Regions from separate parts of the Streptomyces sp. NPDC037273 genome, predicted to be linked through region 2. Evidence: riboswitches for the same ligand, from Rfam matches in the RefSeq annotation. Region 2 holds a riboswitch; each other region holds the start of a gene.

Evidence for each region. Region 2 has a riboswitch for cyclic di-AMP ahead of ACZ7G1_RS17545 (M23 family metallopeptidase). Riboswitches for the same ligand answer to the same signal wherever they lie in the genome.
Region 1: linked by a shared signal. The riboswitch ahead of ACZ7G1_RS37190 (M23 family metallopeptidase) and the one ahead of ACZ7G1_RS17545 (M23 family metallopeptidase) in region 2 are both predicted to bind cyclic di-AMP.
Region 3: linked by a shared signal. The riboswitch ahead of ACZ7G1_RS23080 (transglycosylase family protein) and the one ahead of ACZ7G1_RS17545 (M23 family metallopeptidase) in region 2 are both predicted to bind cyclic di-AMP.

The regions. Positions count from the first base shown of each region.
Region 1 covers NZ_JBVJVO010000025.1:38,637-48,498, reverse strand. The annotation lists gene ACZ7G1_RS37200 (M16 family metallopeptidase) at 1-447, shown strand, start outside; gene ACZ7G1_RS37195 (M16 family metallopeptidase) at 444-1,841, shown strand; cyclic di-AMP (ydaO/yuaA leader) riboswitch at 2,041-2,205, shown strand; gene ACZ7G1_RS37190 (M23 family metallopeptidase) at 2,218-2,988, shown strand; gene ACZ7G1_RS37185 (GntR family transcriptional regulator) at 3,194-3,877, shown strand; gene ACZ7G1_RS37180 (HPr family phosphocarrier protein) at 4,043-4,324, opposite strand; gene ACZ7G1_RS37175 (bifunctional acetate--CoA ligase family protein/GNAT family N-acetyltransferase) at 4,500-7,601, shown strand; gene ACZ7G1_RS37170 (DUF5998 family protein) at 7,643-8,239, shown strand; gene ACZ7G1_RS37165 (alkaline phosphatase family protein) at 8,239-9,444, shown strand; gene ACZ7G1_RS37160 (thymidine kinase) at 9,504-9,862, shown strand, end outside.
Region 2 covers NZ_JBVJVO010000006.1:17,046-26,907, reverse strand. The annotation lists gene ACZ7G1_RS17560 (PLP-dependent cysteine synthase family protein) at 25-1,047, shown strand; gene ACZ7G1_RS17555 (MFS transporter) at 1,044-2,270, shown strand; gene ACZ7G1_RS17550 (PP2C family protein-serine/threonine phosphatase) at 2,384-3,595, shown strand; cyclic di-AMP (ydaO/yuaA leader) riboswitch at 3,797-3,961, shown strand; gene ACZ7G1_RS17545 (M23 family metallopeptidase) at 3,973-5,067, shown strand; gene ACZ7G1_RS17540 (aldo/keto reductase) at 5,147-6,088, shown strand; gene ACZ7G1_RS17535 (PrsW family intramembrane metalloprotease) at 6,111-7,463, opposite strand; gene trmB (tRNA (guanosine(46)-N7)-methyltransferase TrmB) at 7,586-8,413, opposite strand; gene lhgO (L-2-hydroxyglutarate oxidase) at 8,469-9,653, opposite strand; gene ACZ7G1_RS17520 (MFS transporter) at 9,766-9,862, opposite strand, start outside.
Region 3 covers NZ_JBVJVO010000008.1:321,182-331,043, forward strand. The annotation lists gene ACZ7G1_RS23075 (transglycosylase family protein) at 1-757, shown strand, start outside; cyclic di-AMP (ydaO/yuaA leader) riboswitch at 1,015-1,188, shown strand; gene ACZ7G1_RS23080 (transglycosylase family protein) at 1,192-1,899, shown strand; gene eno (phosphopyruvate hydratase) at 2,220-3,506, shown strand; gene ACZ7G1_RS23090 (FtsB family cell division protein) at 3,597-4,067, shown strand; gene ACZ7G1_RS23095 (DUF501 domain-containing protein) at 4,090-4,635, shown strand; gene ACZ7G1_RS23100 (Ppx/GppA phosphatase family protein) at 4,632-5,546, shown strand; gene ACZ7G1_RS23105 (NAD(P)/FAD-dependent oxidoreductase) at 5,927-7,309, shown strand; gene ACZ7G1_RS23110 (class I SAM-dependent methyltransferase) at 7,531-8,835, shown strand; gene ACZ7G1_RS23115 (ABC transporter permease) at 8,901-9,862, opposite strand, start outside.

The sequences.
Region 1 (9,862 bases), on a different contig from region 2:
CGCACGGCCGTCGCCGCCGGCTTCGGCCTGCTGCGGCTCGCCGGCGCGCCCTCGCTGGGCTGGCTGGACGTGAAGACCTCCGGTGGCGTCGAGGTCCCCGAGATCGAGGCCGCCGTCGACGAGGAGCTCGCCCGCTTCGCCGCCGAGGGCCCCACGCCCGAGGAGATGGAGCGCGCGCAGGCCCAGTTGGAGCGCGAGTGGCTCGACCGGCTCGGCACCGTCGCGGGCCGCGCCGACGAACTGTGCCGGTTCGCCGTGCTGTTCGGCGACCCGCAGCTCGCCCTCACCGCCGTCGACCGGGTCCTGGACGTCACCGCCGAGGAGGTGCAGGCGGTCGCGAAGGCCAAGCTGCGCCCCGACAACCGCGCGGTGCTGGTCTACGAGCCGCTGGCGGCCGAGCAGGGCGAAGACGACGGCGATGACGAGGAAGAGGGAGCGGACCAGTGACCGACGCTGCCGTGTCTTTGACGAGCATGGACTTCCACCCGCAGCCGGCGCCGGGCGTCGCCAGGCCCTGGGCCTTCCCGGCCCCGGACCGCGGGAAGCTGGACAACGGCCTGACGCTGCTGACCAGTCACCGCCCCGGTCAGCAGGTGGTGGCCGTGGAGATCTTCCTGCCCGCCCCGCTGGACGCGGAGCCCGCCGGTCTCGACGGCGTCGCCACCATCATGGCCCGCGCGCTCTCGGAGGGTACGGACCGGCGCAGCGCCGAGGAGTTCGCGGCCGAGCTCGAGCGCTGCGGTGCCACGCTCGACGCGCACGCCGACCACCCGGGCGTGCGGGTCTCCCTCGAGGTCCCCGTCTCCCGGCTGCCGAAGGCGCTCGGGCTGCTCTCCGAGGCCCTGATCGCTCCGGCGTTCCTGGAGACCGAGGTCGAGCGCCTGGTGCGCAACCGGCTCGACGAGATCCCGCACGAGACGGCCAACCCGGGCCGCCGCGCCGCGAAGCAGCTCTCCAAGGAGCTGTTCCCCGCCGAGTCCCGGATGTCCCGGCCGCGCCAGGGCACCGAGGAGACCGTCGCGGCGATCGACGCCGCGGCCGTCCGCGCCTTCTACGAGGCGCACGTCCGGCCGGCCACGGCCACGGCCGTGGTGGTCGGCGACCTGACCGGCGTGGACCTCGACAAGGTCCTGGCGGAGACGCTGGGCGCCTGGACGGGCGAGCCGGCCGAGCCGCTCCCGATGCCGCCGATCACCGCCGACGACACCGGACGGGTCGTCATCGTGGACCGCCCGGGCGCCGTCCAGACCCAGCTGCTCATCGGCCGGGTCGGCCCGGACCGGCACGACCGCGTCTGGCCGGCCCAGGTCCTCGGCACGTACTGCCTGGGCGGCACCCTGACCTCGCGTCTGGACCGGGTCCTGCGCGAGGAGAAGGGCTACACGTACGGCGTGCGGGCCTTCGGTCAGGTGCTCCGCTCGGACGCCGAGGGGAACGGCGCCTCGATGCTGGCCATCAGCGGCTCCATCGACACACCCAACACCGGTCCGGCACTCGACGACCTGTGGAAGGTGCTGCGCACCCTCGCCGCCGAAGGCCTCACGGACGCGGAGCGCGAGACGGCCGTGCAGAACCTGGTGGGGGTGGCACCGCTCAAGTACGAGACGGCGGCCTCCGTCGCCGGGACGCTCGCCGACCAGGTCGAGCAGCACCTCCCGGACGATTTCCAGGCCCAGTTGTACGCGCGCCTGGCCGAGACCGGCACCGTCGAGGCGACCGCCGCCGTGGTCAGCGCCTTCCCGGTGGACCGGCTGGTGACCGTGCTCGTCGGCGACGCGGCGCAGATCGCGGAGCCGGTGCGGGCGCTCGGCATCGGTGAAGTGACCGTCGTGACGGGCTGATTCCGGCTCCGGCGTGACAACGGGAGGGCCCCGGCAGCAGATTCGCCGGGGTCCTCCCGTATGTCCGTATTGATGAGAAGAATGATCATTTGCCCTGTGGCATGTCTTACAAAAAGCGTGTCTGGTTGGTGATTGAAAGACGATCCGCATAGCGTCGGTGCGGCTGTTCGCCAGTTGCACCCGCCGCATCCGCGGCATCGGACAGTCATCGCCGAGTCCCCGTCAGGCGCGAGCCTGGGGAGCCGGGGACCCACATCAGTCCCTGGGGTGAATCGGACGCCTTCGTGCCGCACGGAGGGGTCCGTAGGAGACCTTCCTGCTCCGAACCCGTCAGCTAACCCGGTAGGCGAGAAGGAAGGAAAGGATCAGCCACTACATGGCGTTCACCCGTGCCACCGGGAAGCATCGTGGTCCGAGCCGGATGGCGCGCCGCAGCGTGGGCATCGCCGGCGTCGCGACCCTCGCCACCACCGGGGTCATCGGAACCCTCGCCTCCCCGGCGCTCGCCGCCGACACGGACAACCGCTCCGCCGAGGACACCGGCCTCACCCAGGTGATCACCGAGACCTCCCTCGTGGACCGGATCAACGCCCAGGCCGCCGCCCAGGAGCAGGAGGCCGTCGAGGCCGTCGCCCTCGCGAAGGCCAAGGCCGAGGCGAAGCGCAAGGCCGAGGCCCGCGCCAAGGAGATCCGCCAGGAGCGCGAGCGCGCCGCCCGCGAGGCCGAGCGTCGCCGTCTGGCTTCCTTCCAGCTCCCCGTCGCCGGCTCGTACGTCTCCACCGGCTACAAGACCGGCGGCTCGCTCTGGTCCTCCGGCAGCCACTCCGGCGTCGACTTCCACGCCGCCTACGGCAGCCGGGTCGTCTCCGTCGGCTCCGGCACCGTCGTCGAGGCCGGCTGGGGCGGCGCGTACGGCAACAACATCGTGATCCGGATGAACGACGGCACGTACACCCAGTACGGGCACCTCTCCTCCATCGGCGTCCACGTCGGCCAGACCGTCGAGCCCGGCCAGCAGATCGGCATCTCCGGCTCGACCGGCAACTCCACCGGTCCGCACCTCCACTTCGAGGCGCGCACGACCGCCGAGTACGGCTCCGACATCAACCCGATCGCCTACCTCCGCGCCCGCGGCGTCAACCTCTGACCCCGTCCGGCCCGGTTCCGCACCGCGTCGCAAAAGCCCCGGCTCGTACTGAGCCGGGGCTTTTCGTCGGCCGTCACACGGTCGAATACCGCCATGGATTCCCCCGGGGCATCGGAAATCCCGGCGTGCTGCAATAGAGTCGATGATCAGGCGCAGAACAGGCGCCGCTCGAATTGTCTCGCGCGGACCAAGGCGGAGGTCGGACATGCGCATTCCCGCGCATTCGGTATGCACGGCGATCCGGGACGACATCGTCAACGGCGTCTACGAGCGGGGCGGCCGGCTGACCGAGGAACAGCTCGCACGCCGGTACGGGGTCTCCCGCGTCCCGGTCCGCGAAGCCCTGCGCACCCTGGAGTCCGAGGGCTTCGTCGTCACCCGCCGGCACGCGGGCGCGCACGTCGCCGAGCCCACCGAGCAGGAGGCCGCCGACCTCCTCGACATGCGGTCGCTGCTGGAACCCCTGGGCGCCGCGCGGGCCGCGCAGCGGCGCACCGACGCCCACCTCAAGGTGCTGCGCGGCCTGGTCAGGCTGGGGCAGGAGCGGGCCAGGCGCGGCCAGGGCGAGGATCTGCGCTCGCTCGGCGGCTGGTTCCACGAGACGCTCGCGCAGGCCTCGGGCAGCCCGCCGCTGACGGCGCTGCTCACCCAGCTGCGGCACAAGATCGCCTGGATGTACGCCGTGGACCAGCCCGCCCAGCCGGTGGAGGCCTGGGCCGAGCACGGCGCCATCGTGGACGCGGTGGCGCGCGGCGACGCCGAACGGGCCAGGGCGCTGACGGTCCTGCACGCGGAACGCTCATTGTCGCTGCACCGGCTCAAAAAGCCGGAGCGGGGCCGTGTGAGGGTTTCGCAACATGCAGTCAACACGGCGAGTGCCCGGAATTAACGTGGCCGCCGTATAAAAAGGACAGGCATTCAGTCGCGATATTCGTGCTGCCCTAAAAGCTTGATTTCGATGAATCGGGCCCCGTGATCGACCGCCCGCATACGAATGGCCGTGGTCACCGGAATTCCGGCGGCCACGGCCATAAGTCGTGCGAGGGGGACCGGATCAGACGGTCTCGGGGAGCTCGTCCAGGCCCTCGGCGACCAGCTTCGCGAGACGGTCGAGCGCGGCCTCGGCGCCGTCGGCGTCCGAAGCGAGGACGATCTCCTCGCCGCCCTGGGCGCCCAGGCCGAGCACCGCGAGCATGGACGCGGCGTTCACGGGGGTGCCGTCGGACTTGGCGATCGTCACCGGCACGCCGGAAGCCGTGGCGGCACGGACGAAGATGGACGCGGGGCGGGCGTGCAGGCCCTCGGCCCAGCCGACGTTGACGCGGCGCTCAGCCATGGTGTTGCCCTTCAAGTCTCAAGCGGGTTGTCTAGACCAGTCTCTCATGTGCTGCGTGGTGCTCGCGCCGACCTTCGGCCCGGATCGGACCGCCTTTCGGCCCTCCCTACCTTGCACGGCGCGCACCCGCCGCGCGAGCGGTGCCAGGGTCGTGTCGCGGCCGTAGGCTGACCCCATGCAGAGCGCGTCGGAGCAGTCGGAAGCGGGGGGACGACCGGCCCCGCCGGCCCCGCAGGAGCACCCCTACCCCGACCACTGGGAAGCGGACGTGGTCCTCCGCGACGGCGGCACCGCGCGCATCAGGCCCATCACCGCCGACGACGCCGACCGTCTGGTCAGCTTCTACGAGCAGGTCTCGGATGAGTCGAAGTACTACCGCTTCTTCGCGCCCTACCCGCGCCTCTCCGCCAAGGACGTCCACCGCTTTACCCACCACGACTTCGTGGACCGGGTCGGACTCGCGGCGACGGTGGGCGGCGAGTTCATCGCCACCGTGCGCTACGACCGCATCAACGCCCAGGGCATGCCCGCCTCCGCGCCGGCCGACGAGGCCGAGGTCGCCTTCCTCGTCCAGGACGCCCACCAGGGGAGAGGCGTCGCCTCCGCCCTCCTCGAACACATCGCGGCCGTGGCGCGCGAGCGGGACATCCGGCGCTTCGCCGCCGAGGTGCTCCCCGCCAACAACAAGATGATCAAGGTCTTCACGGACGCCGGCTACACCCAGAAGCGCAGCTTCGAGGACGGCTCCGTACGGCTTCACCTCGACCTCGAACCCACCGACCGCTCCCTCGCCGTCCAGCGCGCCCGGGAACAGCGAGCCGAGGCGCGCTCCGTGCAGCGGCTCCTCACCCCCCGCTCCGTCGCCGTCATCGGCGCCGGACGCACACCGGGCGGCGTCGGCCGCACCGTCCTGCGCAACCTGATCGGGGCCGGCTTCACCGGGCGGGTGTACGCGGTGAACGCGGCCCTCACCGACGAGACCGGGCAGCTCGACGGCGTCCCCGCCCACTCCTCGGTCGGCGCCATCGGGGAGCCGGTCGACCTGGCGATCGTCGCCGTCCCCGCCGAGCGGGTGCCGGAGGTCGTCGCGGACTGCGGCGAACACGGCGTCCGCGGCCTCGTCGTGCTCTCCGCCGGATACGCCGAGAGCGGGCCCGCCGGCCGCGACCGGCAGCGGGAACTCGTACGGCAGGCCCGCTCGTACGGCATGCGGATCATCGGACCCAACGCCTTCGGGATCATCAACACCGCCGGCGACGTGCGGCTCAACGCATCGCTCGCCCCGCAGATGCCCGGCGCCGGCCGCATCGGGCTCTTCGCCCAGTCCGGCGCCATCGGGATCGCCCTGCTCGCCGGCCTCCACCGGCACGGCGCGGGCCTCTCCTCCTTCATCTCGGCCGGCAACCGCGCCGACGTCTCCGGCAACGACTTCCTCCAGCACTGGTACGACGACCCCGGCACCGACGTCGTCCTCCTCTACCTGGAGTCGATCGGCAACCCCCGCAAGTTCACCCGGCTCGCCCGCCGCACCGCCGCCGTCAAACCGGTCGTCGTCGTCAAGGGCGCCCGGCATAGCGGCAGCGCCCCGCCCGGCCACCGGGTGCCCGTCACCCGCATCCCGCACGCCACGGTCTCCGCGCTGCTCCGGCAGGCCGGGGTGATCCGCGTCGACACCATCACCGAACTCGTCGACGCCGGACTGCTCCTCGCCGCCCAGCCGCTGCCCGCCGGACCCCGCGTCGCGATCCTCGGCAACTCCGAGTCGCTCGGCCTCCTCACGTACGACGCCTGCCTGACGGAGGGGCTGCGCCCGCTGCGCCCGCTCGACCTCACGACGGAGGCGGAACCGGCCGACTTCCGGGACGCGCTGGCGGCGGCGCTCGCGGACGAGACCTCCGACGCGGTCGTCGTCACCGCGATCCCCTGGGTCGGGGAGAACGGCGCCACCGAGTTCGGCGACGGCGAGGTCCTCGCGGCCGCCCTCCGCGAGGCCGTCGCCTCCGCCCCCGCGCCCACCAAGCCCGTCGTCGTCGTCCACGTCGAGATGGGCGGCCTCGCCGAGGCCCTCGCCGTCGCCACCAGCACCCGCCCGACCGCACCGGGCCGCCCGGCCCCCCGCCGCACCGACGAGACCGCGCCGACGACCCCGGGCGCCCCGACGACCTCGGGCACGTCCACGCCGCCGGCTCCGGGCACGTCCGCGCCGCCGACCCCGGGCATGCCCGCGCCTACGGCCCCGGGCACCTCCGCGCCGACGGCCCCGGGCACGGCAGAGGCACAATCACAGGCACCCACTACGCACCCGAACCCGAACCCGCACCCGAACCCGAACCCGGCCCCGGCCCCGGCCCCGGACCCGGACCCGGCCCCGGTCCCCACCCCGACCCCGTCCCCCGCCACCATCCCCGCCTACCCCGCCGCCGAGCGGGCCGTGCGGGCGTTGGCGGAGGCCGTGCGGTACGGGCAGTGGCGGCGGCAGGCGGCGGAGCCGGGGCGGGTGCCCGAGTACGAGGACATCGACGAGGCCGGGGCGGCGGCGCTCATCGAGCGCGCGCTCGGCGCACGGGAGGGCGAGGACGCGGAGGCCAGGGGTGTGACCCTCGGCACCGACGAGGCCGGTGAACTGCTGGCCCGGTACGGGATCGCCGTACTGCCGACCCTGCCCGCGCCCACCCCCGACGCCGCCGTCGCGGCCGCCGCCCGGCTCGGCTACCCCGTCGCCCTGAAGACGACCGCGCCGCACCTCCGGCACCGCCCCGACCTCGGCGGCGTCCGGCTCGACCTGGCGACCGAGGAGCAGCTCCGCACGGCGTACGCCGAACTGACCGAGGTGCTCGGCAAGCCGGAGGAGCTGCTTCCGGTCGTCCAGGCGATGGTGCCCCGGGGCGTCGACACCGTCGTCCGCTCCGCCATCGACCCGGCCGTCGGCGCCGTCCTCTCCTTCGGCCTCTCCGGCGCGGCCTCCGAGCTGCTCGGCGACACGGCCCACCGGCTGGTGCCGGCCACCGACCGGGACGTCTCCGAACTCGTCCGCTCACTGCGCACCGCGCCGCTGCTCTTCGGCTGGCGCGGCTCCGCCCCCGTCGACACCCCCGCCCTGGAGGAGCTGCTGCTCCGCGTCTCGCGGCTCGTCGACGACCACCCCGAGGTGGTCGCCGTGTCGCTGGAGCCGGTGGTCGTGGCACCCCGCGGGCTCTCCGTCCTCGGCGCCACCGTCCGGCTGGCCCCGCCCCCGCCCCGTACCGACCTCGGCCCCCGCAGCCTGCCGAGCTACTGACGGGGGCCGGAGGGGGCCCGAGGCCCCGTAGGATGGAGTCCATGGCAAAGAGCGGTACGACGACCCAGGGGCTGCGCGCGGCGATCGAGCGCAGCGGCTACTACCCGGCCCTCGTGGCCGAGGCGGTGGAGGCCGCCGTCGGCGGTGAGGCCGTCGGGTCGTACGTGGTCCACCAGGAGACCACCTTCGACGCGAACGAGGTCCGGCGTCACGTCACGGTCCTCGTCCTGACGCCGCACCGCTTCATCGTCAGCCACACCGACGAGCAGGCCGCCGACACGAGCTCGCCGACCCCGTACGCCACGACCTCGACCGAGTCCGTGAAGCTGGACCGGATCTCCTCGGTCGTCGTGAGCCGCATGGTGGCCAACCCCGAGGCGTACACGCCGGGCACGCTGCCCCGCGAGGTCGTCCTCACCATCGGCTGGGGCGCCGTGTCGCGCATCGACCTGGAGCCCGCCGCCTGCGGCGACTCCAACTGTGACGCCGACCACGGCTACACGGGCAACGCCACCGCCGACGACCTCAGCCTGCGGGTGAGCGAGGCCGGGGACGGCCCGGACACCGTCCGGCAGACGCTCGCGTTCGCGCAGGCGCTCTCCGAAGCCATCGCGGCGACCGCCGCGCCCGCCCGCTGATGGCGCAGCCCGCCGCGATGACCCACGGCTGGCCCGACGACCCGGTTCCGCTCGCGCCGGCGAGCGCGCCGGTGCCCGAGTACACCTCCGGTTCGCTGGGCGACCTGCTGCCGACGCTGGTGGCGGGGCAGGGCGTGCCCGGCTTCGACCCGCGGATCGCGGAGCTCGCCCCGGCCGACCGGAACTGCGTCTTCCTGATCGACGGGCTGGGCTGGGAGCAGATCAAGGCCCACCCGGACGAGGCTCCCTATCTGACCTCGCTCCTCGGCTCCTCGCGCGGCGGCACGGGCCGCCCGATCACGGCGGGCTTCCCCGCCACGACGGCGACCTCGCTGGCCTCCGTCGGCACCGGGCGCTACCCCGGCACCCACGGCCTGCCCGGTTACACGGTGCGCAACCCGGAGACCGGCGAGCTGATGAACCAGCTGCGCTGGAAGCCGTGGACCTCGCCGCACGTGTGGCAGCCGTACCCCACGGTCTTCGGGCTGGCGCACGAGGCCGGGGTCCACACCGCGCAGGTGTCGTCCCCGATCTTCGAGCAGACCCCGCTCACCAAGGTCGCGCTCAGCGGCGGAACGTTTCACGGGCGGCTCTCCGGCGAGGAGCGGATGGACTTCGCCGCCGAGCAGCTCGCGGCGGGCGACCGCTCGCTGGTCTACACGTACTACAGCGAACTCGACGGCGCCGGACACCGCTTCGGCATCGACTCCGACGCCTGGCGCGGCCAGCTGATGTTCGTGGACCGGCTGGTCCAGCGGCTCGCCGAGCAGCTGCCGCCGCGCTCGGCCCTGTACGTCACCGCCGATCACGGCATGGTCGACATCCCGTTCGACGAAGAGCACCGCATCGACTTCGACGAGGACTGGGAGCTGCGTGCCGGCGTCGCCCTGCTCGGCGGCGAGGGGCGTGCCCGGCACGTCTACGCGGTGCCGGGTGCCGAGGCGGACGTCCTCACCTGCTGGCGCGAGGTCGTGGGCGAGCAGTTCTGGGTGGCGAGCCGTGACGAGGCCATCTCCCTGGGCTGGTTCGGCGACGAGGTCGACGAGCGGGTGTACGGCCGGATCGGCGATGTCGTCGTCGCGGCCCACGACGACGTCGCGATCACCGCTTCCGTCAACGAGCCCCACGAGTCCGCGATGGCCGGCATGCACGGGTCGATGACCCCGGCGGAACAGCTGGTCCCGCTGCTCGAAGTGCGTTCCTGACCCGTCCGCCCCCACCCCGTCCCTCCTCTCCCCACGCCCCGAAAGGTCCCCGACCCGTCATGCCCGAGCTGGTCTTCTTCTCCGGAACGATGGATTGCGGGAAGAGCACCCTGGCCCTCCAGATCGGGCACAACCGGTCGGCCCGCGGGCTCCAGGGCGTGATCTTCACCCGTGACGACAGGGCGGGCGAGGGCAAGCTCTCCTCGCGCCTCGGCCTGGTGACGGAGGCGGTCGAGGCGGGGGAGGGCATGGACCTCTACGCCTACCTGGTGGGCCTGCTCTCGCAGGGCGGCAAGGCGGACTACGTGATCGTGGACGAGGCGCAGTTCCTCGCGCCCGAGCAGATCGACCAGCTCGCCCGGATCGTCGACGACCTCGGCATGGACGTCTTCGCCTTCGGCATCACGACGGACTTCCG
Region 2 (9,862 bases):
GTACCCACTCCAAGGACGTACACCATGACCGCACCACTGATGCTGCCCGTCGAGGGGCAGACCGTCGGCAACACCCCCGTCCTGTGGACGGACGACGGCTACTGGGCCAAGCTCGAAGGCTTCAACTTCGGCGGCATCAAGGACCGCGCCGCCCTCTACATGGTCGAGCAGGCCCGCCGCCGGGGTGCACTGCGGCCCGGCGCCCCGATCGTCGAGTCGACCTCCGGGACCCTCGGCCTCGGCCTCGCCCTCGCGGGCGTCCTCCACGGCCACCCCGTGCACGTCGTCACCGACCCGGGCCTCGAACCGATCGTCGAGCGGATGCTCGTCGCCCACGGCGCCCGGGTGCACGTGGTGACCGAGCCGAGCCCGCGGGGCGGCTGGCAGCAGGCCCGGATGGACCGGGTCGCCGAACTGCTGCTGAGCCTCGACGGGGCCTGGTGGCCCGACCAGTACGGGAACCCCGACAACCCCGCCGCCTATGCGGGGCTCGCCGCCGAACTGTCCGCGCAGCTCGACCGGATCGACGTCCTCGTCTGCGCGGTCGGCACCGGCGGCCACTCGGCCGGCATCTCCCGGGCGCTGCGCGCGACCGGCAGCCCCGCCCTGGAACTGGTGGGCGTGGACTCGGTGAACTCCACCGTCTTCGGCCTGCCGGCCGGGGAGCGGCTGATGCGCGGCCTCGGCTCCTCCATCCATCCGGGGAACGTCGACCACGGGGCCTTCGACGAGGTGCACTGGGTGGGCCCGGCGGAGGCGGTCCGGACGGCCCGGCGGCTGGCCTCGCGCCACTTCGCGACCGGCGGCTGGAGCGTGGGCGCGGTCGCCCTGGTCGCCGGCTGGCTGGCCCGCACGCGGCCGCGCGGCACCCGGATCGCGGCCGTCTTCCCTGACGGGCCGCAGCGGTACTTCGACACCGTCTTCAACGACGAGTTCTGCGCGGCGCACGGGCTGCTCGACGGTCCCGTACGGGAGGACCCCGCCGCGTACGTCTCCGCCGACACGGTCAGCGGCTGGACCCGCCGGGTCCTGGAGCGTGCCCGGTGACGACGGCGACCGCGCCCGCCAAGGGCGGCGTCTGGCGGCAGAGCCGTACCTTCGAGCCCGCCGTACGGCTCCTCTTCCTCAACCAGCTCACCATCAACCTCGGCTTCTACATGCTGATGCCGTACCTGGCCGCGCACCTCGCGGACGGGCTCGGCATGGCGGCCTGGGCGGTCGGGCTCGTCCTCGGCGCCAGGAACCTGTCCCAGCAGGGCATGTTCCTCGTCGGCGGGGCGCTCGCCGACCGGCTCGGCTTCAAGCCGCTCATCGTGGCCGGCTGCGCGCTGCGGACGGTGGGCTTCGGGGCGCTCGCCTTCGCCCAGTCGCTGCCGATGCTGATCGCCGCCTCGCTGGCGACCGGGCTCGCGGGGGCGCTGTTCAACCCCGCCGTACGGGCCTGCCTCGCGGCCGAGGCGGGGGAGGAGCGGCGGGTCGAGGCCTTCGCGCTCTTCAACGTGTACTACCAGGCGGGCATCCTGCTCGGGCCGCTCGTCGGGGTGGCCCTGACCGGGGTGTCGTTCCGGCTGACGTGCCTGGTCGCGGCGGTCCTGTTCGCCGGCCTGACCCTCGTACAGCTCCGGCACCTTCCCGTACGGGCCGTGCGCGAGCCGAAGGGGGCGGGGGAGCGGGGGCAGTTCCGCACGGTGCTGTCCCACCGGACCTTCTGGTTCTTCTCGCTCGCCATGACCGGCTCGTACGTCCTGTCCTTCCAGGTCTACCTGGCGCTGCCGCTCGCGGCCGACGGCACGGCGCTCACCACGGCGCTGTTCGTCGTCTCCGCGCTCGTGGCGCTCGCCGGGCAGCTGCGGATCACGGCCTGGTGCCGGCGGCGCCTCACCCGGGAGCGCTGCCTCGTCCTCGGGCTCGCCCTCATGGGCGGCGCGTTCCTGGCACCGGCGGCGCTGGGCCGGGGCGCGGCCGGGCTGTTGCTCTGCGCGGCGGTCCTCGCCGTCGCGAACGCGGTGCTCTACCCCTACGAGATGGACACCGTCGTCGCCCTCTCCCGGGGCCGCTGGGTCGCCACCCACTACGGGCTCTACAACACCGTGTGCGGGATCGGCATCACCCTCGGGAACCTCGGGACGGGCGCGCTGCTCGACGTCACCGGCTGGTCGGCGGCACCCTGGCTCGCCCTGTGCGCCGTCGGTCTGGTCTGCGCGGCGGCGATGGCCCTGCTGTCCAGGGGCGGACGGCTGGCGGAGGAGAGCCCCCCAGGAAGCGCCTGACCTTCCGGGCTACGCCACTCGGCCCCGTGGGAGTCGCCCGCCGGTGCGGCGGCGGCCACGCTGGGAGGGCGCGGTGCGGACCGCGGCCGGTCGGACCGGGCAGGAGAGCACAGGTGGGGCACCCCCAAGGAGTGGCGGGCGGCGGGCGGCGGCGTGACGAGGGCCGTCCGGCGTACGGCGGCGCGCGGCGGTTCATCCGCGCGCTGCCCCCGCTGGTCATCGTGGGCGGGGTCTTCTTCGACGTGTCGACCCCGCCCGCGTACACGGCGGCGCCGCTCTTCTCCGCCGCCCCGCTGATCGCCGCGCCCTTCTTCTCGACGCTCACCACCCTGCTCACCGGGATCGCCGCCGTCCTCGCCTCCATCGGGCTGCACGTCTACAACGGCACCGCCGACGAGATCCCGGCGCTCACCGAGACCCTGACCGTCCTCACGGTCTCCGCGCTCGCCCTCCTCATCAACCGGGTGGTGCGCCGCAGCGGCGAACGGCTCGCCTCGGCGCGGGTCATCGCGGAGACCGCGCAGAAGGCGGTCCTCCCGATGCCCGCCGAGCGGATCGGCGGGCTCCAGTGCGCGGCGCGGTACGAGGCGGCGCAGGCGGACGCGTTCATCGGCGGCGACCTGTTCGCCGTCCAGGACACCCCGCACGGGGTGCGGCTCGTCGTCGGGGACGTACGGGGCAAGGGGATGGACGCGGTGGAGGCCGTTGCCGTCGTCATCGGGGCCTTCCGCGAGGCGGCCGAACAGGAACGGACCCTGGAGGGCGTGGCCGAGCGCCTCGAACGGGCGCTGGCCAGGGAGGGCACCCGGCGGCACGGGCTCGACGCCTTCGAGGGGTTCACCACCGCCGTCCTCGCCGAGCTTCCGCGCGCCGACGGCAGCGGCACCTTCAGCGGTTTCGTACGGGTGGTGAACCGCGGGCACCCGCCGCCGCTGCTGCTGTACGCGGACGGGCACCTGGACCTGCTGGACCCGGCCGAGCCCGCGCTGCCGCTCGGCATGGGGGATCTCGCGGCCTGGCCTGACCGGGCCGAGGCGCGGCCCTATCCGCCGGGCGCGACCCTGCTCTTCTACACCGACGGCCTCTCGGAGGCGCGGAACGCCGAAGGCGTCTTCTACGATCCGGCCGAGCGACTGGCCGGCCGGATCTTCCCGGGACCCGAGGAACTCCTCGACGCGCTCGTGGACGACGTACGGCTCCACACCGGCGGCGGGTCGACGGACGACATGGCGCTGCTCGCGGTGAGCAGGCCGGCGGCGGGGCAGCCGGAGCGGCGCAGGACGATGCCGGTGGTGCCGCCCGGCGGGTCCGGTCACCAGGTGTAGTCGAGGGGTGTCACTGCGATAACAATTGACATAACGTCAGATCGCGAGGTTTCCCTTATCCCGTTCTGAACGGGGGTCAACTCGGGCGATTACCTCCCAATTCAATGAACGATCAAGCGGAACGGCTTGGAATCGGGACCCCCTGTCTATTAACGTTCGATAACGCAGCGCGGTCGTCACACCCGTCGCAAGAGGCGGCACCGTGCGCACGCGCCGAATCCTGAAAAGGAACCGGGGAACCACCACTTGGGGTGAATCGGGCCCCTTCGCACCCGTGCGGACCACGCACCCGTGCGGTCGAGCCCGTAGGAGACCTTCCTGCTCCGAACCCGTCAGCTAACCCGGTAGGCGAGAAGGAAGGAAAGGAGCGCGCCTCCGTGGCGTCCAACACTCCCGCACCCGAAGCCCCCTTCGATGCCTTCGGTGGTGGTGCGGGTCCCGCCGCCCCGGACACCGAGTGGAATCCCACCGAGGACTCCCTCCGCGCGCAGAGCCGCTCCGGCGGCCGCCACCGGGTCGTCAAGCAGCGCTCCAACTTCGCCCGTTCCTCCACCGTCCTCGGCGTCGGCGTGATCGCCGCCGTCGGCGCGGGCGGCCTCGCCACCGCGCAGGAGAAGCCCCCGGTCGCGATATCGCTCCCCGACCTGGACCTCCCGGACCCCCACGACCTCCCCGGCGTCGGCGACCTCCTCCCCGGCGAGGACAGCGCGCCCGTCAGCGCGGCCCGCGCCAACCCCAACCCGCTCACCGCCGCCACCTACACCACCGGCGCCGACGAGCAGGCCGACAGCGCCACCAGGACCGCGTCCGGCGCCGCCGACGCGGGCGAGGCCCTGCGCGCCCGCATCCTCCAGCAGGCCGAGTCGCAGCAGGCCTCCGCCGACGCCGCCGAGAAGGCCGCCGCGGAGAAGCTCGCCGCCGAGAAGGCCGCCGCCGAGGCCAAGGCCAAGGAAGCGGCGGCGGAGAAGGCGGCCGCCGACGCCAAGGCGAAGGCCGAGGCCGAAGCGAAGGCCAAGGCGGAAGCGGAAGCCGCGGCCAAGGCGGAGGCCGAGCGCCTCGCCAAGCTCGCCGCGAGCTACTCGCTGCCCCTCTCCTCGTACAGCCTCACCGCCACCTACATGCAGTCCGGCTCGATGTGGTCCTCCGGCTACCACACCGGCCTCGACTTCGCCGCGCCCACCGGCACCCCGCTCAAGGCCGTCCACGGCGCCACCGTCAAGTCCGCGGGCTGGTCCGGCTCCTACGGCTACCGGATCGTCCTGGAGCTCGCCGACGGCACCGAGGTCTGGTACTGCCACCTCTCCTCCATGACGGTCTCCGCAGGCCAGACCGTCGGCACCGGCGAGACCATCGGCCGCGTCGGCGCCACCGGCAACGTCACCGGCGCCCACCTCCACATGGAGGTCCACACCTCCGGCGGCGACGGCATCGACCCGGCGGCCTGGCTCCGCTCCAAGGGCCTGTCGCTCTGACCCCGTCACCCGCTCCGGGCGCCCCGCCTCCCGGAGCCCGGACGGAATAGGCCCGGCGGCGCGAGCGGTTGATCCCCCCATGACCTCTCTGCGCCCGCTGGGCAGTTCCGACCTGCACGTCTTCCCGCTCGCCCTCGGCGGCAACGTCTTCGGCTGGACCGCCGACGAGGCCCAGTCCTTCGCCGTCCTCGACGCCTACGCCGCGGCGGGCGGCAACTTCGTCGACTCCGCCGACGTCTACTCCGCCTGGGCCGAGGGCAACGAGGGCGGCGAGTCCGAGACGGTCATCGGCCGCTGGCTCGCCTCCCGCGGCAACCGCGACGACATCGTCGTCGCCACCAAGGTCGGCGCCCACCCCCACTTCAAGGGGCTCTCCGCCACCACCATCAAGGCCGCCGCCGAGGAGTCGCTGCGCCGCCTCGGCACCGACCACATCGACCTGTACTACACGCACTTCGACGACGAGACCGTCCCCGTCGAGGAGATCGTCACCGCCCTCGACCAGCTGGTGAAGGACGGCAAGGTCCGCGCCGTCGCCGCCTCCAACATCTCCCCCGAGCGGCTGCGCGCCTCCCTCGACTTCGCCGAGACCGAGGGCCTCGCCCGGTACGTGGCCCTCCAGCCGCACTACAACCTGGTCTCCCGCGACACCTACGAAGGCCCGCTCCTGGAGACCGCCGAACAGGCCGGCCTCGCCGCCGTCCCCTACTACGGCCTCGCCTCCGGCTTCCTCACCGGCAAGTACCGCCCCGGCGTCACCGTCGACAGCGCCCGCGCCGCCGGCAAGCACCTCGACACCGAGCGCGGCCGGGCCGTCCTCTCCGCCCTCGACACCGTCGCCGAGGCCCACCAGGCCGAGCTCGCCAGCGTCGCCCTCGCCTGGCTCGCCTCCCGCCCCACCGTCGCCGCGCCGATCGCCTCGGCCCGCACGGTCGAGCAGGTCCCGGCCCTGATCGCGGCGGCCGACCTGACGCTCACCGCGTCGGAGCTCGACCTCCTGACGGAGGCGTCGGCCCGCTGAGGCCCTTCCTTCGGGGCGCTGGCTAGCTCCGGTACGGGTTGTAGCCGCCGTAGTCCAGGTACTGCGGCGGCGCCCACACCCGGCCCGTCGCCCGCGCCGCGTACGTCAGGGAGGGCGAGGCGACCGCGCGCCGCTGCCACAGGTGGTGCAGCAGCTCCTGCTCGCGGGCCGGGAAATCGGGCCCGGCCGTGCCGCGCCGGGCCCGGTCCCGCAGGAACGCCAGGGTCGTCGCGAACGACTCGTACTCGCCGACGGCCCGCGCGGCCTCCGGGCCGTACGTCCGGCCCGCGAAGGACCGGGCCAGCTGGCGGGCCCGCATCGAGGAGAGCGCGAGCGGCTCGGCGGGGGAGAGCCAGCCGGCCGCCGCGTACGCCGGGAGCTCGCCGGATATCGTGCGCAGCTCGCGCTGCCGGCTCCACACCGCGAGCCAGGTCAGCAGGCCGAAGGCCGGGACCATCAGCGCCCCGTACACCGCGTAGAACGCCCACGGGCCGCCGAAGGTGGCCGAGCCGTTCCAGGCGGCGTGCAGGCCCATCGCGAGCAGCAGCCCGGCGAGCGGCAGCAGCACCTTCCGCAGCCGCTTGCCGCGCGGGGCGAGCGCGGCGAAGCCGAAACCGATGCCGGTGAGCACGGTGAACAGCGGGTGCGCGAACGGCGACATCACCACCCGGACGAAGAAGGTGCCCGCGGTGACCATGCCGATGCCCGCGCGGCCGACCTCCTGGTCCTCTCCGAAGGCGTTGCCCAGGTAGAGGATGTTCTCGGTGAAGGCGAAGCCGGTCGCGGTGAAACCGGCGAAGACGACGCCGTCGACGAGCCCGCCGAAGTGCCGCCGGCGGAAGAGGAACAGCAGCAGGACCGCGGCGGCCTTCGCGCTCTCCTCCACCACCGGCGCGATGACGGTCGCCCCGAGGTTGTCGGCCGAGTCCGGGTCCGCCGTGGCCGTGGCTATCCAGCGGACCGCGAAGGAGTTCGCCAGGATCGCGACCAGCGCGGCGGCGAAGGCGCCCCAGGCGAAGGCGAACAGCAGGTTCTTCCACGGCCCCGGCTCGACCCGGTCGAGCCAGCGGAACGCCGCCATGAGCAGCGGTACGGGAAGCACGGCGAGGCCCAGGCCGACGAGGAAGCCCTGGGTGCCGGTCTGCTCGCGGACCAGCGCCAGGATGACCAGGGCGCACAGCGCGAGCAGCGTGATCACGGCGACGGCCCGGACCACCCGGCTGCGCCAGAACGCGCGGCGTGGCTTGTAGCGCCACTTCGACCGGTCGGCGGCGGCCGGGAAGGCCGGCTCGTCGCTGTCCCGGTGCGGCACGGGCGCGGTGTCCTCGGGGGGCCGGCCGGCGGCGGGCAGGTCGGCGGGGGCAGGGTTCGACACGTGAGCGACCCTAACGACCCCCACCGACACGGGGCGACGGGGTTAAGCCGTCCCCGTCACTTCCGCCGGAGGTCCGGGTCGCTTCCGGCGGAGGTCCCGGTCACTTGCGGCGGAGGTCCCGGTCACTTCCGGCGGAACAGGAGGTCGTGGACGACGTGGCCCTTGTCGAGGCCCTGGCCCTCGAAGCGGGTGAGCGGACGGAAGTCCGGGCGGGGCGCGTAGCCCCCGTCGGCCTGCGTGTTCTCGTAGTCCGGGTGCGCGGAGAGCACCTCCAGCATCTGCACGGCGTACTCCTCCCAGTCCGTGGCGCAGTGCAGCACGGCCCCGGGCTTCATGCGCGGCGCGAGGAGGCTGAGGAACTCGGGCTGGATGAGCCGGCGCTTGTGGTGGCGGGCCTTGGGCCACGGGTCGGGGAAGTAGACCCGGCAGCCGTCGAGGCTCGCGTCGCCGAGCATCTCGCGGAGCAGGATGATCGCGTCGCCGTTGGCGACCCGGACGTTGGTCAGTCCGTTCCGGTCGGCGAGGCCGAGCAGATTGCCCTGGCCGGGCGTGTGCACGTCCACGGCGAGGATGCCGGTGCCGGGGTCGGCCGCGGCCATCTGCGCCGTCGCCTCGCCCATGCCGAAGCCGATCTCCATGACGACGGGCAGCCCGTCGAACATCTCGCCGAGGTCGAGGACGCCCTTGCCGTCGATGTCGAGGCCCCAGTCGGGCCACCGCTTCAGCATCGCCTCGGCCTGCCCGTAGGTGACCCGGCTCCGGCGCGGCTGGAAACTGCGGATGCGCCGCTCGTGGTGCGCCCCGGCGGGATCGGGCATGGGCCCCTCGCCGGGAGCGAACATCCGGCTGCCCCGCCGCGCGGCGGCCTTGGCGGGCTCGGCGGCGGGCTCGGCGGCGGTCTTGGCGGGCTCGGCGGCGGCCTGCGGGCCGTTCTCAATCTGCTCAGACACAATGCCACCGATTCTACGGCGGCCCCCGGGGTGGGCCACCGTCCCCCGGCCCCCGCTACAGCTGGGCCAGCGCTCGTGACGCGACCTCGCGGCCGATCGGGAGCGAGGCGGTGGCGGCGGGCGAGGGAGCGTTGAGCACGTGCACCGTGCGGGCTTCCTCGCGGAAGAGGAAGTCGTCGACGAGGGTGCCGTCCCGCAGGACGGCCTGGGCCCGCACGCCCGGCGCCGCGCGCCGGAGGTCGGACTCGCGGACGACCGGGAGGAGCCGGCGGACCGCTTCGGTGAAGGCGCGCTTCGAGAGGGAGCGGTGCATCTCGCCGGCGCCGTATCTCCAGTGGGCGCGGGCGATGGCCCAGGAGCCGGGCCAGGCGAGGGTGCCGGCCAGCTCGCGCGGGCGGACGACAGACCAGCCGTATCCCTCGCGGGCGAGCGCCGGCACCGCGTTGGGCCCGATGTGGACGCCGCCGTCGATGCCCCGGGTGAGGTGGACGCCGAGGAAGGGGAAGGCGGGGTCGGGGACGGGATAGACCAGGCCCCGCACCAGCGAGGGGTCCTTCAGCTCGTAGTACTCGCCCCGGAAGGGGACGATCCGCATGCCGGGGTCGTCGCCGGCGAGGCGCGCGATCCGGTCGCAGTGGAGGCCCGCGCAGTTGACGAGGACCCGGGCCCGCACGATCCGGCCGTCCGCCGTCCGCACGGCGACGCCCCACGGCCGCCGGTCGATCACGGTGACCTCGGCGCCGTACAGGATGCGGGCCTTGGAGGCCTCGGCGAGCCGCTCGGAGACGGCGCCGTAGTCGCAGATGCCGGTCGTGCCGACGTGGATCGCGGCGAGGCCGCGCACGCGGGGCTCGTACTCGCTGATCTGCGCCGGGCCGAGCTCGCGCACCGGGATGCCGTTCTCCCGGCCGCGCTGCACGAGCGCGTGCAGCCGGGGCAGCTCGTCGCGCGTGGTGGCGACGATGAGCTTTCCGGTCACCTCGTGCGAAATGCCCCATTCCGCACAGAACTTCACCATCTCGGCCGCGCCCTCGACCGCGTACCGCGCCTTGAGCGAGCCCGGCCGGTAGTAGATCCCGCTGTGGATCACCCCGCTGTTGCGCCCGGTCTGGTGGCGCGCGAGAGCGTGCTCCTTCTCCAGAACCGTGACCCGGGTACCGGGAGCGGCACGCGTCACCGCGTACGCCGTCGAGAGACCGACGATCCCTCCGCCGATCACCAGTACGTCACAGTCAAACACCAGCGCCACCTCCCACCCCCGATAGTGCACTGGCCCACTGACAACGCCGCTAAACGCCCACTTCGTGGGACGCGCGTCACGGTCGGGCCACGGGCCCCGCCGGAGCGGCGCGTCACGCTGGGGAGACGAGGAGGGGCCGGGCCCTCTCCCGCAGCTCCATGACCCGCGGCTCGTCCCCGTACGGTTCGAGCCGGTGCAGCAGATCCCGT
Region 3 (9,862 bases), on a different contig from region 2:
GGCCCAGCAGATCGCGGTGGCCGAGAAGGCCCTTGCCAAGGGCAGCCAGGAGTGGGCCACCTGCGCCCCGATCGCCGGCCTGACGAACGACGGCAGGAGCACCGGCGTGGACCCGGGCCCGACCGCCGTCCCCGCCGCCCCCACGGGCCCGGTCGCCGAGTCGAACCGCACCGACGGCCTGCCGTCGGCCTCCGAGGCGTCAGGCCGCACGCTCGGCGCGGAGAAGAGGGCCACCGTCGCCCCGACCCCCTCCGCCCCCCTCACGCCCTCCGCGCCGGTCACCCCGGACACCTCGGTCACCCCGGGCACGCCGACGGCCCCCGGCACCCCGGACGGGTCGGTTACGCCCGGTACGCCCGATTCCTCCGCTACGGAGGAAGGTGACGTGTCGTCGGCCACACCCGGCACCGGCAAGCACCGGGGCGAGGCCGCACCGGAGGGAAGCGGCAAGTCGGGCGCTTCGGCCGAATCGGGTCGACATGCCTCCTCCAGCGACAAGGTGGCCGAAAGCGTCGAGTCGCAGCCCTCGGCTGACGGCGCGAAGAATTCGGGCACAACGGACAGTCAGGGCGCATCGGGCGCGTACACCGTGCAGCCCGGTGACAGCCTTTCGGGCATCGCGCAGTCGAACGAACTCCCCGGAGGCTGGACGGCCCTCTATGACGCCAACCGGCAGACGGTGGGCGCCGATCCGGACCTGATCGTGCCTGGTCAGAGCCTTGAGCTGACGGTGGATCCGGCTTCGCGCGAGGGGTAGTTCGGGGCCGTATGTCCGGATCTGGGCAAGTGAGACATGGGTCTCTTCGCCTCAACTGGCGTGTCCTGTCCGTAACCTTTGGCTCCGTCACCTCTCACCTGCGCAAACACCCCCCGCCGGACGGCAAGTAGGGGCGATTTTTCCGCAATACGCCTCTTTGAGCTTCCGGCGGGCTTGTGCCTATGGTCGTACCGCTCGCCACCGCGGGCCCCGTCGACCGAAACGCCGAATCCTGCCGTCGGCCGATGGGAACAGTCGTCGCGCAAGCGCCGAAGGCAGGAGTGGGGGACCCAAGGTAAGTGCCGGTCCCGGCCGTTGAGACAGACGGCCGACGATCGGCTTGGGGTGAAGCCGCGTGCAAGGACACGCGGCCGGGCAACTTTCCGGCCCGAACCCGACAGCTCACCTCACAGGCGTCGGTGAGGAGAATCTCCATGCTGTTTTCCGGCAAGGGCAAACACCGTCGTCCCTCCAAGGCCACCCAGGTCGCCACGCTCGTCGGCGTCACCGGTGTCGCCGTCGCCGCCCCGCTGATGACCGCGGGCACCGCGTCGGCCGCCACGGCCTCCGAGTGGGACCGCGTCGCCCAGTGCGAGTCCGGCGGCAACTGGTCCATCAACACCGGCAACGGCTACTACGGCGGCCTGCAGTTCTCGGCCTCCACCTGGGCCGCGTACGGCGGCACCGCCTACGCCCCGACCGCCAACCTGGCGTCGAAGTCCCAGCAGATCACCATCGCCGAGAAGGTCCTCGCGGGCCAGGGCAAGGGCGCGTGGCCGAGCTGTGGCGTGGGCCTCTCCGGTGCCAAGTACACCGGCGGCACCAGTACCCAGGCCCCGAAGCGCACGGCCACCGAGCCGACCACGCGCAGCGAGCAGCGCCAGGCCCCCAAGAAGGCCACCGGCGTCAAGAAGGCCACCTCCGCCAAGAAGTCCACGGCGCAGAAGACCGTCACCACCCCGACCGGCAAGTCGGTCAAGAAGGGTGACGGCGAGTACCGCGTCAAGGCCGGCGACACGCTCGGCACCATCGCCCAGGCGCACGGCGTCCAGGGCGGCTGGCAGAAGCTCTACGACCTGAACAAGGACGTCGTCGCCGACGCCGACCTCATCTACGTGGGTCAGCAGCTCCACCTCAAGTGAGCCTGACGACCCTCCCGCGGTGACCACCCCGGTCCGGCGTGCTCCTTCCCCCGTGCGCGCCGGACCGGGGTTCCGTCGTGTGAGGGCCCGGGTTCCGTCGCGCAGGGGCGTAGAAGAGTCCTATAAGAGGGGCCTCCGACGGTTACCGTCCAGTAGATCTGGGGTCCTTCGTCCCGAGATGCATGCCCTTGGGTCCTTTTTCGTCCCAGGGTGCGGGCGCCCGGCCGGCTGGAGCCTCCGGGGCGGTTAGGCTCTTGTCGCAAGGCCCAAGCGACCTGCATCGACCTTGCGTCACATCCAGCGTCACATCCCAGAAGGAGATGCTCGTGCCGTCCATCGACGTCGTCGTAGCCCGGGAAATCCTGGACTCCCGAGGCAACCCCACGGTCGAGGTCGAGGTCGGCCTCGACGACGGCAGCACCGGCCGTGCTGCTGTTCCGTCCGGCGCCTCCACCGGTGCCTTCGAGGCCATCGAGCTCCGCGACGGTGACCCGAACCGCTACCTCGGCAAGGGTGTCGAGAAGGCCGTCCTCGCCGTCATCGAGCAGATCGGCCCGGAGCTCGTCGGCTACGACGCCACCGAGCAGCGCCTGATCGACCAGGCCATGTTCGACCTGGACGCCACCGAGAACAAGGGCTCGCTCGGCGCGAACGCCATCCTCGGTGTCTCCCTCGCCGTCGCGCACGCCGCCTCCGAGGCCTCCGACCTCCCGCTGTTCCGCTACCTCGGCGGCCCGAACGCGCACCTGCTGCCCGTTCCGATGATGAACATCCTCAACGGTGGGTCGCACGCCGACTCCAACGTCGACATCCAGGAGTTCATGATCGCCCCGATCGGCGCGGAGTCCTTCTCCGAGGCCCTTCGCTGGGGCGCCGAGATCTACCACACGCTCAAGGGCGTGCTGAAGCGCAAGGGCCTCTCCACCGGCCTCGGCGACGAGGGCGGCTTCGCCCCGAACCTCGAGTCGAACCGCGCCGCCCTCGACCTCATCGTCGAGGCCATCAAGGAGGCCGGCTACACCCCGGGCTCCGACGTCGCGCTCGCGCTCGACGTCGCCGCGTCCGAGTTCTACAAGGACGGCAAGTACGAGTTCGAGGGCAAGTCCCGCTCGGCCGCCGAGATGACCGAGTACTACGAAGAGCTCGTCGCCGCGTACCCGATGGTCTCCATCGAGGACCCGCTGTTCGAGGACGACTGGGCGGGCTGGAAGGTCCTCACCGACAAGCTGGGCTCCAAGGTCCAGATCGTCGGCGACGACCTCTTCGTCACCAACCCGGAGCGTCTGGCCCGCGGCATCGAGGAGGGCACCGCCAACGCCCTCCTGGTCAAGGTCAACCAGATCGGTTCGCTGACCGAGACCCTCGACGCCGTCGAGCTCGCCCAGCGCAACGGCTTCAAGTGCATGATGTCCCACCGCTCCGGCGAGACCGAGGACGTCACCATCGCCGACCTCGCCGTCGCCGTGAACTGCGGCCAGATCAAGACCGGCGCCCCGGCCCGCTCGGACCGCGTCGCCAAGTACAACCAGCTCCTGCGCATCGAGGAGATCCTCGACGACGCCGCGGTCTACGCCGGCCGCAGCGCCTTCCCGCGCTTCAAGGGCTGAGCTCGCCTGACGCCCTAGATACCTACGTCCCCGTACTCGGTCCCGTACCGTGTGCGGGGACGTACGTATGAACAGGGGAGGCGACACGACATGGCCGTGAAGGACCGGGACCGGTTCTCGACCGCGACCCGGATCAGGCTGCTCGGCGAGCAGACCGCGGCCCGTGTCTACCGCTCGCAGACCCGGCGGCAGGCCCGCCGCTCCCGGCTCACCGGCCGCGCGGCCTTCCTCGCGCTCGTCGTGTGCTCCCTCGTCGTGGCGCTCGCCTACCCGATGCGGAGCTACGTCTCCCAGCAGGGCGAGATCGCCGAGCAGGAGCGCCGGGCCGCCGAGGCCGCCCGGCGGGTCGAGGAACTCAGGGACGAGAAGGCCCGCCTCCAGGACCCGGCCTACGTCCGCCGCCTCGCCCGCGAGCACCTGCACTACGTGCTGCCCGGCGAGACCGGCTTCACCGTGAACGACCCCGACGCGGAGCAGCGGCCCCGCGCCGACCAGGGTGCCGAAGAGCGACCCTGGTACGACAACCTCTGGGACGGCGTCGACCACGCCGACCGCCCGTAACGACCTGACGAGCAAGGCAGACATGGAAACGCCCCCTCCGCAGACCGAACGCACCGAGCCCACCGAGACGGACATCGCCGCCTTCGAGCTCCAGCTCGGCCGGCCGCCCCGCGGCCTGCGCGCCATCGCGCACCGCTGCCCGTGCGGTCAGCCGGACGTCGTCGAGACGGCGCCCCGGCTCCCCGACGGCACGCCGTTCCCGACCACGTACTACCTGACCTGCCCCCGGGCGGCCTCGGCCATCGGCACCCTGGAGGCCAACGGGGTCATGAAGGAGATGCAGGCCCGGCTCGCCACCGACCCGGAGCTCGCCGCCGCCTACCGGGCCGCGCACGAGGACTACATCTCCCGCCGTGACGCCATCGAGGTCCTGGAGGGCTTCCCGAGCGCCGGCGGCATGCCGGACCGGGTCAAGTGCCTGCACGTCCTCGTCGGCCACTCGCTGGTCGCGGGCCCGGGCGTGAACCCCTTCGGCGACGAGGCCCTGGCGATGCTGCCCGAGTGGTGGGCCAAGGGACCCTGCGTCACGCCGTGCGCGGACAAGGACGAGAAGGAGTCCGCGGAATGACCCGGGTCGCCGGTATCGACTGCGGTACGAACTCGATCCGCCTCCTCGTCGCCGACGTCGACCCCGAGACGGGCGACCTCGTCGAGCTGGACCGCCGGATGGAGATCGTCCGGCTCGGGCAGGGCGTCGACAAGACGGGCCGGCTCGCCCCGGAGGCGCTGGAGCGCACCTTCGCCGCCTGCCGCGACTACGCCGAGGTGATCAGGGAGCTGGGGGCGGAGCGGCTCCGCTTCGTGGCCACCTCCGCGTCCCGCGACGCCGAGAACCGCGACGAGTTCGTGAACGGGGTCATGGAGATCCTGGGCGTCGAGCCCGAGGTCATCACCGGCGACCAGGAGGCCGAGTTCTCCTTCACCGGCGCCACCGGCGAGCTGCACGGCTCGGAGAAGTACCTCGTCTTCGACCTCGGCGGCGGCTCCACCGAGTTCGTCATCGGCAACCGGACGGTCGAGGCCGCCCGCTCGGTCGACATCGGCTGCGTCCGGCTCACCGAGCGGCACGTCCGCCACGACCCGCCGACCGCCGAGGAGGTCGAGGCGATCCGCGCCGACGTGCGCGCCGCGCTCGACCTGGCCGCCGAGACCGTCCCGATCGAGACCGCCGAGACCCTCGTCGGCCTCGCCGGCACCGTCACCACGGTCGCCGGCATCGCCCACGGGCACAGCACGTACGACTCCGCCAAGATCCACCACTCCCGGATCTCCGCCGAACAGATCGACGAGGTCACCGACCGGCTCCTCGCCTCCACCCACGACGAGCGCGCCGCCATCCCCGTCATGCACGCCGGCCGCGTCGACGTGATCATCGCCGGCGCCCTCGTCCTGAGGGAGATCGTCCGACGCGTCGGAGCCCACGAGGTCGTCGTCAGCGAGCACGACATCCTCGATGGGATCGCCCTATCCGTGGCATAGCGGGCACCTATCGAGCCCTCCGGCGACATCCCGTCGGGAAAGTTCGTGAAGTTCTTCACAAGGAAAAGGGCCCTGATGGCGCCCGAAGAGGGTCCGAGGGGGGTCTTTAGGCCCTCCGAGGGGCGTCTCGGGGCCCTTTCGCAGGCGGGGGGCGTACTTCGCTCGCTGTTTCCATCGTGTGAACGCACCCGGTGGTTCGGCGTTAACGGGCGCTCTCCAGGCCAGTTCACAAGGGGTGAACAACGTTCGCCGTTGCACCCCGGTTCCTTTGCAGCACCATGACATGGATCACGTGGGCGGCGGAGTGTAGCAGAGGTGTGCCAGGACCTTGTGAAGGGGCGCACGAGCACCCCCCTCGGAGGGGGTGGATACTCGATGCCATGAGCACCACGGAGCGTCCCAGGATCCTCGTAGTAGGCGGCGGGTACGTAGGCCTGTACGCAGCTCGGCGCATCCTCAAGAAGATGCGCTACGCGGAGGCGACCGTCACGGTCGTCGACCCGCGGTCGTACATGACCTACCAGCCCTTCCTCCCCGAAGCCGCCGCCGGCAGCATCTCGCCGCGTCACGTCGTCGTCCCGTTGCGACGCGTCGTCCGCGGAGCCGAGGTGCTCACCGGCCGGGTCACCACCATCGACCAGGACCGCAAGGTCGCCACGATCGCGCCGCTCGTCGGCGAGGCGTACGAGCTGCCGTTCGACTACCTGGTCATCTCGATGGGCGCGGTCTCCCGCACCTTCCCGATCCCCGGTCTCGCCGAGCAGGGCATCGGCATGAAGGGCATCGAGGAGGCCATCGGCCTGCGCAACCACGTCCTCGAGCAGCTGGACAAGGCCGACTCGACCACCGACGAGGAGGTCCGCCGCAAGGCGCTGACCTTCGTCTTCGTCGGCGGTGGCTTCGCCGGCGCCGAGACGATCGGCGAGGTCGAGGACATGGCCCGCGACGCCGCGAAGTACTACACGAACGTGTCCCGCGAGGACATGCGCTTCGTCCTGGTCGACGCGGCCGACAAGATCCTCCCCGAGGTGGGCCCGAAGCTCGGCCAGTACGGCAAGGAGCACCTGGAGTCCCGCGGGATCGAGATCTACCTGCAGACGTCCATGGACTCCTGCGTCGACGGCCACGTCGTGCTGAAGAACGGCCTCGAGGTCGACTCCAACACGATCGTCTGGACCGCCGGCGTGAAGCCGAACCCGGCGCTCTCCCGCTTCGGTCTGCCGCTCGGCCCCCGCGGCCACGTGGACTGCAACGAGAAGCTCCAGGTCAACGGCATGGACTACGTCTGGGCCGCGGGCGACAACGCCCAGGTCCCGGACCTGGCCGCGATCAAGGCCGGCGTCCCGGCCGAGCGCGCCTGGTGCCCGCCGAACGCCCAGCACGCCCTGCGTCAGGCCAAGGTCCTCGGCGACAACGTCGTGGCCGGCATGCGCGGCTTCCCGCAGAAGGACTACAGCCACGCCAACAAGGGCGCGGTGGCCGGTCTCGGTCTGCACAAGGGCGTCGCCATGATCGTCATGGGCAAGGTGAAGATCAAGCTCAAGGGCCGTCTCGCCTGGTACATGCACCGTGGCTACCACGGCATGGCGATGCCGACCTTCAACCGCAAGATCCGCGTCTTCGCCGACTGGACCCTCGGCATGTTCCTCAAGCGCGAAGTCGTCTCGCTCGGCGCCATGGAGACGCCGCGCGAGGAGTTCTACGAGGCCGCCAAGCCCGCCCCCGCCCCGGCCGCCCCGGCGCAGGAGAAGGCCAAGGCCTAGCAGGTCAGGGCCCCCGGGCCCGGCAGCACCCCCGCAGTACCCAGAGCAGTACACGCAAGGCCGTAAAAGGGCCGTCCGCCATCCGTGGTGCGGACGGCCCTTCGCGTGTTTTCGGCCGGGAGTCGGCACGCGTCGCGCTGTGCCGGGAAGGGAATCCTCCACGGAGGGTGTTCCCTTGGTGACGAGCATTTCTGGGGCACGAGATCACGGAGGTGTGCATCATGGCCGACGCCGCGTCGCGGCTGACGACTCTCGCCGAGGAGCTCCTCGGCGGACCGCTCCCGGTGCGACTGCGGGCCTGGGACGGCAGCGAGGCCGGACCCGCCGGGGCCCCCGTCCTGATCGTCCGCGACCGCCGCGCCCTGCGGAGAATGATCTGGAAGCCCGGCGAACTCGGCCTGGCCCGCGCCTGGGTGGCCGGCGAGATCGACGTCGAGGGCGATCTGTACGAGGTGCTCGACCGTCTCTCGGGACTCCTCTGGGAACGCCCGCAGGACGCCAGGAGCCGCCTCGCGGCCCTCCGCGAGTCGGTGGCCGACCCGCGGGTCCGCGCCGCCGCCCGGACCCTGCTGCGGCTCGCCGGGCCGCTGCCGCCCCCGCCGCCGCCCGCCGAGGAGATGCGCGGCCGCAGCGGCAGCCGGCACACCCGGCGCCGCGACAAGCAGGCGATCAGTCACCACTACGACGTGGGAAACGACTTCTACGAGATCGTCCTCGGCCCGTCCATGGTCTACAGCTGCGCGTACTGGACGGAGGGCGGCACCCTGGAGGACGCCCAGCGCGACAAGCTGGACCTCATCGCCCGCAAGCTGCACCTGTCGGAGGGCGACCGGCTGCTCGACGTCGGCTGCGGCTGGGGCTCCATGGCGATCCACGCGGCCCGCGAGTACGGCGCCCGGGTCGTCGGCGTCACCCTCTCCCGCGAACAGGCCGCCTACGCCCGCAAGCGCGTCGCCGACGAGGGCCTCACGGACCTCGTCGAGATCCGCGTCCAGGACTATCGGGACGTCGAGGACGGCCCGTACGACGCGATCTCCTCGATCGGCATGGCGGAGCACGTCGGCGAGGTGAAGTACCGGGAGTACGCCGACACGCTGTACGGGCTCCTCAAGCCCGGCGGACGGCTCCTCAACCACCAGATCTCCCGCCGCCCGGAGCCCGACGAGGCGGCCTACGAGATCGACCCGTTCATCGACGCCTATGTCTTCCCCGACGGCGAACTCGCCCCCATGGGCCGCACCCTGACGACCCTGGAGGACGCCGGCTTCGAGGTCAGGGACGTCGAGGCGATCCGTGAGCACTACGCTCTCACCCTGCGCCGCTGGGTGGCCAACCTGGAGCGCGACTGGGAGCGCGCGGTGCGGCTCACCTCGCCCGGCCGGGCCCGCATCTGGCGGCTCTACATGGCCGCGTCCGCCGTCTCCTTCGAACGCAACCACATCGGCGTCAACCAGTTCCTCGCGGTGAAGACCCCGGCGTCGGGGAAGAGCGGCACGGCGCTGCGCCCGCGCGTCTGGCGGGAGTGACGGGAGGGGACGCCGAAGGGCCGGGTTCCTTTCGGAACCCGGCCCTTCGTCTCGTACCGGAGCCGCTACTCGGCCTTGATGGCGGAGAGCATGTTCAGCTTCGCGGCGCTGCGGGCCGGCCACAGGGAGGCGAGGACGCCGACCACGGCGGCCAGGACCAGGAAGAGGCCGATCCGGTCCCAGGGCAGGACCAGCGAGTAGCCCGGCAGGCTGTTCTTGAAGGTCTCGCCGATGGCCCAGCCGAGGAAGGAGCCGAGGCCGATGCCGACGACCGCGCCGAACACCGAGATGACCACGGCCTCCAGACGGACCATCCGCTTCACGCGGCGCCGGTCGAGACCGATCGCCCGCAGCATGCCGATCTCCTGCTGGCGCTCGAAGACGGACATCGCGAGGGTGTTGACGACACCGAGGACGGCGATGATCAGGGCCATGCCGAGCAGGCCGTACATGATGTTCAGCAGCATGTTGATCGGGCCGCCGAAGGTGTCGCGGATCTCCTTGTGGTCCATCACCTGGATCGCCGGGTTGTCGCCCATGGCCTTCTGCAGGGCCTGCTCGCCGGCGGCGGTGGCGCCGGCGTCCATCTTCACGTAGATCTCGCGGATGTACGACTGGTCCGCGTGGGCGTCGAGGATCTTCTTGTCGATGAGGACCGGGGAGACGAACTCGCTGCCCTCGTAGACGGCGCCGACGGTCAGCTTGCCCTTCTGCTTGTCGGTGAACTCGACCGGGACGGTGGAGCCGACCTTGAGGCCGCGCTTCTCGGCGGTCTTGTCGTCGACGGCGATCCGGCCCTGGCCGAGCGTGGCCAGGTTGCCGTTCACGACGTTCAGCTTGAGGACCTGCTCGATGGCACCGGGGGTGACGCCGGAGGCGGAGACGTAGTCGCCCTTGATCTGGAAGTCGCCGGCCTGCTGCGGGGAGACCGCCTTGACGCCGGGGGCCTTCTCCAGGGCGGTGAGCGCCTCCTCGCTGAGGGTGGTGCCGCTGGCCATGGAGACCATGTAGTCGGCCTTGATCTGGT